Regions from separate parts of the Pseudomonas lini genome, predicted to be linked through region 1. Evidence: riboswitches for the same ligand, from Rfam matches in the RefSeq annotation. Region 1 holds a riboswitch; the other holds the start of a gene.
The links. A riboswitch is a leader RNA that binds a small molecule or an ion and turns the genes downstream of it on or off. The one in region 1 is predicted to bind cobalamin.
Positions count from the first base shown of each region.

Region 2: it holds a riboswitch for cobalamin, as region 1 does, so the genes downstream of both, cobW (cobalamin biosynthesis protein CobW) here and cobO (cob(I)yrinic acid a,c-diamide adenosyltransferase) in region 1, are expected to answer to the same signal.

Region 1 is NZ_OZ061318.1:5,149,728-5,154,143, forward strand. Features, by position in the region: gene AB3226_RS23340 (sorbosone dehydrogenase family protein) at 124-1,437, opposite strand; gene AB3226_RS23345 (hypothetical protein) at 1,506-2,090, opposite strand; cobalamin riboswitch at 2,245-2,479, shown strand; gene cobO (cob(I)yrinic acid a,c-diamide adenosyltransferase) at 2,560-3,171, shown strand; gene AB3226_RS23355 (cobyrinate a,c-diamide synthase) at 3,182-4,416, shown strand, end outside.
Region 2 is NZ_OZ061318.1:5,782,394-5,786,809, forward strand. Features, by position in the region: gene AB3226_RS26445 (CbtA family protein) at 1-552, opposite strand, end outside; gene AB3226_RS26450 (CbtB-domain containing protein) at 564-755, opposite strand; cobalamin riboswitch at 875-1,102, opposite strand; cobalamin riboswitch at 1,360-1,574, shown strand; gene cobW (cobalamin biosynthesis protein CobW) at 1,674-2,735, shown strand; gene cobN (cobaltochelatase subunit CobN) at 2,739-4,416, shown strand, end outside.

The DNA of each region.
Region 1 (4,416 bases):
TGATCCCCTGTGGGAGCGGGCTTGCCCGCGAAGACGGCGGCACATTCAACATCGATGTAGTCTGGGCTGCCGCTATCGCGGGCAAGCCCGCTCCCACAGGGTTTTCGTCTTGCAGTAATAACATTATTTAGCCGCGCTAACGCGCCACACCTTGTTCCCCACATCATCCGCCACCAGCAAGCCTCCTTGCTGATCAATCACCACGCCCACCGGCCGGCCCATGGCTTTTTCCTCGTCATTGAGGAAACCAGTGAGCACATCCACTGGTTGCCCGGTCGGTTTGCCGGCGCTGAACGGCACGAAAATCACTTTGTAGCCACTGTGCGGTTTGCGGTTCCACGAGCCGTGCTGGCCGATGAAGGCACCTTGAGTGAACGGCGCGGGCAACTTGCTGCCTTCGGCGAAGGTCAGGCCCAGTGATGCGGTGTGTGGCCCCACCGCGTAATCTGGCGCAATGGCCTTGGCCACCAGCTCAGGGTTTTGCGGCTCGACGCGAATGTCGACGTGCTGGCCGTAATAGCTATAAGGCCAACCGTAGAACCCGCCGTCCTTCACGGATGTGATGTAGTCCGGCACCAGGTCGCTGCCGATTTCGTCACGCTCGTTGACGGCGGTCCACAGTGCGCCGCTCTGAGGCTCCCAGGCCAGACCGTTTGGATTACGAATCCCCGAGGCGAAGATCCGATGGTTGCCGGTGGCGCGATCCACTTCCCAGATCGCCGCGCGTCCTTCCTCCTGATCCATGCCGTTTTCACCGACGTTGCTGTTTGAGCCCACGGTGACGTACAGCTTGCTGCCATCCTTGCTGGCGATGACGTTTTTGGTCCAGTGGTGATTCAGCGTGCCGCCCGGCAGATCGACCACCTTGATCGGCTGCGACTTGATCGCCGTCTCGCCATCTTCGTAGTGGAAACGCAGCAGGCGATCAGTGTCGGCGACGTACAGGTCATTGCCGACCAGGGTCATGCCGAACGGCGAGTTAAGGTTTTCCAGAAACACCGTGCGGGTTTCGGCGACGCCGTCGTGGTCCTTGTCCCGCAGCAGGGTGATGCGGTTCGGGCTGGGGACGCCGGCGCCGGCGCGACCCATGACTTTGCCCATGACCCAGCCGCGAATGCCTGTGCCGTCATCGGGTTTGGGCGGTGCGTTGGTTTCGGCCACCAGCACATCGCCGTTGGGCAGCACATAGAGCCAGCGCGGATGATCGAGGCCTTCGGCAAACGCCGCCACTTGAGTCCCGGCCGCGGTGACGGGTTTCTTGCCTTCAGGCCAGCCGATCGCCGGGGCGATGTTCACCGTCGGGATCAGGGTTTTATTCGGCTCTGGCAGCTTGGGCGACGGTCCGGTTCCGTCCGAGACTTGCAGGCTGGAGGTTTCACCACAGGCGGCGAGCCCTCCGGCGAGCGCGATGATGAAAACGAGCTGGGGTTTGTGCATTACTGATCTTCCCTATGAATGCATTGACGTAATCATAGAGAAGCGTAGACGTTCGATGGTTCAACCCGTCAGCCGCGAGCTTCCTTGAACAATACGGCGATCCCTGGATGATAGTTGCCGGCTTCATTACGCAACTTGCGGTAGGCGTAAGGGAAATACCAGGCCACGGCGCAGGTGTGTTCCTTTTGCAGGTCATCGACCATGTCCTGGAGTTCTTCCGGGGTGGCGCTGTGTTGGGCTTTTTGTGGCGCGACAAACAGACAACCGAGTTTCAGATCGCTGGCGTAGCTGATTCGCTTCGCGTCACTGGTGATGTCCGCCAGTGCCTGGGTCAGGTTCAGGCTATTGACTCGCGGCCAGCGCTGGGTGGCCTGGAGATATGCGCGTTCTTCGCTGCTGGCGATAAACAGATCGGCGCGGGCGTTGCGTTCGCCTTCTTCGGTCTGTTTGCGCGTCGACGTTTGTTGCAGCGTGACCATTTCTGCCATCCAGGCCGCAGCGGAGAGCAGGCCCAGGTTGGCGTTTTCGTCGTACCAGTAAGGTGTATCGTTATCGCCGCGCACGGCGTTGTAGCGGTCGATACAGTCAAACCAGCGTTCCAGCACCGGCCGCAGGAATTGCAGCTTCGGATTGCTGATGATCATGCCTTGCATGTGGCTCACCCTTATTATTGTGTTGTCAGGTTGTGGCTCTTTGATATCACTGCTGGCAGTGTGGCACAAGATTGGCGTCAGTTAATTGATCGACGGCAGTTATTCGCTCAGCGGCGACCCGGCTTTAATTGACGCTCCATCCCCAACCCTCTAACCTTCGCGGCTTGTTTCAGGTGCTCTGTGACCTTGGTCGACAGAGTGAAACAGGGAAACCGGTGAGTGAATTTCTTCCAGCGAAGAATGATCACGATCCCGGCGCTGCCCCCGCAACGGTAAATGAGTGAAGACTGCGCCTTGAGCCACTGTGTCTAGTGCTGACATGGGAAGGCGCGCAATCAGGCGCAAGCCGCTCATGAGCCCGGAGACCGGCCTGATTCATCCAACGGCATCACGGTGGGCGATGCCAGGCTTCTTGCCGTCTATTCTTGTGCCTGCCCGCCGTTATCCAGCCTCAACGGAGAGCTCCCCCATGACTGATACCCCCGATCGTGACGAACGCCACCTGGCGCGCATGCTGCGCAAAAAAGCGGTGATCGACGAACGCATCGCCAACTCGCCGAATGAATGCGGTTTGCTGCTGGTGCTCTCCGGCAACGGCAAAGGCAAAAGCAGCTCGGCGTTCGGCATGCTTGCGCGGTCCATGGGCCACGGTATGCAGTGCGGCGTGGTGCAGTTCATCAAGGGGCGCACCAGCACCGGCGAGGAGTTGTTCTTCCGGCGCTTCCCGGAGCAGGTGCGTTTTCATGTGATGGGCGAGGGCTTCACCTGGGAAACCCAGGATCGCCAGCGCGACATTGCCGCCGCCGAAGCCGCTTGGGCGGTGTCCCGCGAATTGCTGCGTGATCCGGCCATTGGCCTGGTGGTGCTTGATGAATTGAACATCGCCCTCAAGCACGGCTACCTCGATCTCGATCAGGTGCTCAGCGACTTGCAGGCCCGTCCGCCGATGCAGCACGTGGTGGTCACCGGTCGTGGCGCCAAACCGGAGATGATCGAACTGGCCGACACCGTCACTGAAATGGGCATGATCAAGCACGCCTTCCAGGCCGGAATCAAAGCGCAAAAAGGCGTCGAGTTGTGAACAGCACTTTATGAATAGCCATCGTCAATGCCCGGCGGTACTGATCGCCGCGCCGGCCTCCGGTCAGGGCAAGACCACCGTCACCGCCGCGCTCGCCCGTTTGCATCGCAATCAGGGGCGCAAGGTTCGCGTGTTCAAATGCGGCCCGGACTTTCTCGACCCGATGATTCTCGAGCGCGCCAGCGGTGCACCGGTTTATCAACTCGACATGTGGATGGTCGGCGAGCAGGAAAGTCGGCGTCTATTGTGGGAGGCCGCTGGCGATGCCGACCTGATCCTCATCGAAGGCGTCATGGGGCTGTTCGACGGTACGCCGTCCAGCGCCGATCTGGCGCGGCACTTCGGTGTGCCGGTGCTCGGCGTGATCGACGGCACCGCCATGGCGCAGACGTTTGGCGCGCTAGCATTGGGCCTTGCGCGTTATCAGCCGGACTTGCCGTTTGCCGGTGTGCTGGCCAACCGGGTCGGCACCGTGCGGCATGCGCAGTTACTCGAAGGCAGCCTGACTGAAGGCTTGCGTTGGTACGGAGCGTTGTCCCGGGAGACCGGGATCGAATTGCCGAGTCGGCATCTCGGCCTGGTTCAGGCCAGTGAATTGAATGATCTCGACCTGCGTCTCGATGCGGCGGCCGACTCCTTGGCCAGCAGTTGCGATGTGGCTCTACCGCCGGCCGTGGAATTCGCCGCGCCTGAAATGATTGCAGCCGAACCGTTGCTGGCCGGTGTGCGAATTGCCGTGGCCCGGGACGAAGCTTTCGCATTTACCTACGGCGCGAGTCTGGATCTGCTGCGGGCCATGGGCGCCGAATTGTCTTTCTTTTCGCCGATCCGCGACACCGAATTGCCGCAGGCAGACAGCCTTTATCTGCCCGGCGGTTACCCCGAACTGCACCATGTGGCGTTGTCACAAAACACGCCGATGCTGACCGCGATCCGCGCTCATCACGCGGCGGGCAAACCGTTGTTGGCCGAGTGTGGCGGCATGCTGTATCTGCTGGATTCCTTGACCGATGTCGAGGGCACTCGCGCTGAACTGGTTGGCCTGCTGGCCGGTGATGCGGTGATGCAGAAGCGTCTTGCCGCGTTGGCCTTGCAGGCGGTCGAATTGCCGGAAGGTTTGCTGCGTGGGCACACCTATCACCACTCGTTGACCAGCACTGAACTTGAGCCAATTGCTCGAGGTTTGAGCCCGAATGGCGGGCGAGGGGCGGAGGCGGTTTATCGTGAGGGGCGGATGACGGCCTC
Region 2 (4,416 bases), 630 kb from region 1:
TGCACCGATCACATGAGGCACGGCGAGAATCGCCACGCCGAGGATCTTCATCAGCCAGTGGCGGCTGAATACGATGAGCGCGATGCCGACAGCGGTGGATGCGGCAGTGCCAATCCACCAGATCTGCCGTTGCGCCAGATCTGCTGCGGCAGTGCCCGGTAGCTCAGGTGGCAGGCCGAGGGTTGGCGCCAGCACGAACGTCGCATAACCGGCCAGACCCCAGAGCAGGCCTTGAGAGGTACGGCGTGGAGCACGCAAGGTGTAGAGGCCCGCGAGCATCAGGGCGAAACCGACCGCTACCACCAGATTGCCGCCGGTGGTCGACAGCACGCGCTGCCAGCCGTCTTCCGGCTCCCATGCTTCGGCGTCGTGGGTGTGAGCGGCGACAGCGCCAGCGTCGTGCTCGTGGACTTCGACAGCAGCCGGTTCGGATTTTTCGTAGGTCTCGGCCTGCAAAATCAGCGGGGCAACCCAAAAACTTTGCAGCAGGGTCAGCAGCAGGGCGGCCAGCAACCCGGTGAAACCTGCGGTTTGCGCAATACGCTTGATCATGTCAGCAGGTCTCAATGGCACGGAAAGGCGGAGCTGTGACGGGTGTCGTGCGCGGCGTTGTGTACCGCTTCGATGTGCGAGAAACCGGCGAAGTACACCAGGCACGCGCCAAGGATCGACGCACAAAAAGCGGCGGTCAGGCGTTGGCTCAAGGTTGAAGTGGTGCTGGCGGTGGTGCTGGCGGTACTGCTGATGATCGACATGGCGCTTCCCTCTGGTCTGTCAGCGGGTGAATAGAGCGCATGAAAACCTCCGCACGTCGGGGCACGCAGAGATTTCAAACAGCGCCCGCCCACCGCGGGTTTGTTATTCAGTGAACGTAAAGTCACTTTGTGTTGCGGGCCGGTCTCCGGGCTCGCGAGGGGCAGGGCTAACGCCGAAACCTGCAAGCATCACCTTCCCATGCCGTGTGACGGGCACAGTGGATCTGACGCTTCACTCGCTTACCGTTGCGGGGGCAGCACCGGACTGACATGGCTTTGAGTAAAGCACATGATTCACCGGTTTCCCGTTTCACCCTGTGAAGGGCACCCGTAACAAGGTGTGTAGGAGAGCATGGGCGGGGGTTGGGCGTCAATTGGCAAGGGTTCTCAACTGACACCAAATACCTGTGGCGAGGGAGCTTGCTCCCGTTCGAGCGCGTAGCGGTCGCATCAAATTCATGCGGTCTGTCCATTAGATACGCATCGCATGGTTTCACGACTGCTTCGCAGCCGAACGGGAGCAAGCTCCCTCGCCACAGGCAGGCTCCTTTGCCACAGATGATCGCATTCTCCTATAGGACATTGACCCGCCCCCACACGATGCGTAGCCTTGCGCTTTCGAGGTTCTTCGGCGTCTGCCGAAGCTAAGAAGGGAACGCGGTCAATGCCGCGGCTGCCCCCGCAACTGTGAACGGTGATGTTCGCTGCCACGCCACTGCAAGCCCTGATCCATCAGGTTCGCGGGAAGGCGCAGCAAACGCCAGTCGAGCGATTGGCACACCGTCAGCCAGGAGACCTGCCTCGACACAGATTCTCACTTTCAACCGGGCGGGGTGATCCGGTGGCGGAACTCTTGCGTGCGCACCTGCCGCAGCGATTGTCGTCCCGTATGCCCGCCACCTTGCCAAAGGGCATCCGATGAAAACACTGGCCAAACTCCCCGTCACCATCGTTACCGGCTTCCTCGGCTCGGGCAAAACCACCTTGCTGCGCCACATGCTCGACAACGCCCAGGGCCGTCGCATCGCGGTGATCGTCAATGAGTTTGGCGAGCTGGGCATCGACGGCGAAATCCTTAAGCAGTGCTCGATCGGTTGCACCGAAGAAGAAGCCAACGGTCGCGTCTATGAACTGGCCAACGGCTGCCTGTGCTGCACGGTTCAGGAAGAATTCTTCCCGGTGATGCGCGAACTGGTCGCGCGTCGCGGCGACCTCGACCACATCCTCATCGAAACTTCGGGCCTGGCCCTGCCAAAACCTTTGGTTCAAGCCTTCCAATGGCCAGAAATCCGCAGCGCCTGCACGGTTGACGCGGTGATCACCGTGGTCGACAGCCCGGCCGTCGCTGCTGGCACCTTCGCTGCGTTCCCGGATCAGGTCGATGCCATGCGCAAACTCGACCCGAACCTGGACCACGAATCGCCGCTGCACGAGCTGTTTGCCGACCAACTGGCCAGCGCCGACCTGGTGATCCTCAACAAGGCCGATCTGATCAGCGCTGAAGACCTGGCCCGCGTGCGCCTGGAAGTCGCCGAAGAACTGCCGCCAGCGGTAAAAGTCATCGAAGCCAGCAGCGGTCGTCTGCCACTGGACGTGCTGATCGGCCTCGGCGCCGGCTCCGAAGAACACATCGACAGCCGCCACAGCCATCACGATCATCACCATGAAGGTGAAGATGATCACGACCACGACGCGTTCGATTCCATCTCGATCGAGCTGCCACAAGCTGACGAAAGCCTGCTGATGGATGCACTGACTCAATTGGTGGTCCAGCACGGCATCCTTCGGGTGAAAGGTTTTGCCGCGGTGCCGAACAAGCCGATGCGCCTGCTGATCCAAGGCGTGGGCACGCGCTTCGACAAGCACTTCGACCGTCAGTGGGGCGCTGAAGAAGCGCGCACCACCCGTCTGGTGTTGATCGGTCAGGATCTGGATGCCGCAGCGCTCGAAGCGCAATTGCGCGCTGCGCTCAGCGTTTAACCCATGCACCTGCTCAGGACCCAGCCCGGCGGTTTCGTGTCGGATGACAACATTGCCGACCTTGGACAAACCCCCGCCGAGCTGGTGATCCTGTGCAGCGGCGATTCCAGCCTGGCGTTGCTCGCCGAAGCGGCGCAGCAGTTACCCGACGATTACCCGAGCGTGCGCCTGGCCAACCCGATGCAGGTGCAGAATCACGCCTCGGTCGATCTCTACGTCGACGAAGTGCTGCGCCACGCCAAGGTGATTCTGATCTCGCTGCACGGCGGCATCGCCTATTGGCGTTACGGCATCGAGCGTCTGGTGGAATTGTCCGAGCGCGGCGTGCAGCTGATTCTGGTGCCGGGGGATGATCGCCCGGACCCGGAACTCAGTGACCTGAGCACCGTAACCGCGCAAGAGCGCGATCGGCTCTGGCACTTCCTGCGTCAGGGCGGCATGGCCAACGCGCTCGACCTGTTTCGCTGCCTCGCCAGTCGTTGGCTGGGCCGCGACTACCCCTGGTCCGAGCCGCAAACCCTGCCACGCACGGCGATTTACCATCCGCAAAAAAGCCCCGCTGAACTGAAGGATTGGCAAGCCGACTGGCAAGCTGATCGGCCGGTGGCGGCGGTGCTGTTTTATCGCTCGCACTTGCAGGCGGCGAACACTGGTTTCATCGATATTTTCTGCCAGCGTTTGCAGGCGGCGGGGTTGAATCCGTTGCCGATTGCGCTGGCCAGTTTGAAAGAACCCGGCTGCCTGACGGTGGTCGAGGACTTGCTGGATGAAGTCGAGGCGGGGGTGATTCTCAACACCACCGGTTTCGCCCAGTCCAGCCCCGAAGCACCGCACCTGCGGCCGTTTCGCCGCAACATTCCGGTGATTCAGGCGATCTGCGCCCAAGACAACGAACCCGGCTGGCGCGCCAGCGAACAGGGCCTCGGTCCCCGCGATCTGGCAATGCACATTGCATTGCCGGAGCTGGACGGGCGAATCATCAGCCGGCCGATCAGTTTCAAGGACCTGGCCTGGCGCAGCGAGCGCAGTCAGTCCGATGTGGTTTGCTACCGGCCTGCACCTGAGCGCATGGATTTTGTCGCTGAACTGGCGCGGCGCTGGATCGATCTGGCGCGAGTGCCCAATGGCGAAAAACGCATCGCCCTGATCCTCGCCAATTACCCGACTCGCGATGGGCGTATCGGTAATGGCGTGGGTCTCGATACACCGGCCGCCGCACTGAATATCCTTCGTGCCCTGCACGCCGAAGGTTATCCGCTGCCGGCCGAGTTGCCGGACAGCGGCACCGCGTTGATCCAGCAATTGCTCGGCGGCGTCAGCAACGACCTCGATACCCTCGACCAGCGTCCCTGTCATCAAAGCCTCGCGCTGGACGATTACAACCTGATGTTCAACGCGCTGCCAGAGGCCAATCGCCAAGCCGTGCTGGAGCGCTGGGGCGCCCCCGAAAACGATCCAATGTTCCGTGGCGGACGAATGATGATTGCCGGTCTGCGCTTCGGCCTGACTTTCGTCGGCATCCAACCGGCCCGGGGTTATCAGGTGGACCCGAGCGCGGTGTATCACGATCCGGACCTGGTGCCGCCCCACGGCTATCTCGCTTTCTACTTCTGGTTGCGCAACACCTACGGCGCCCACGGCGTGATCCACGTCGGCAAGCACGGCAACCTCGAATGGCTGC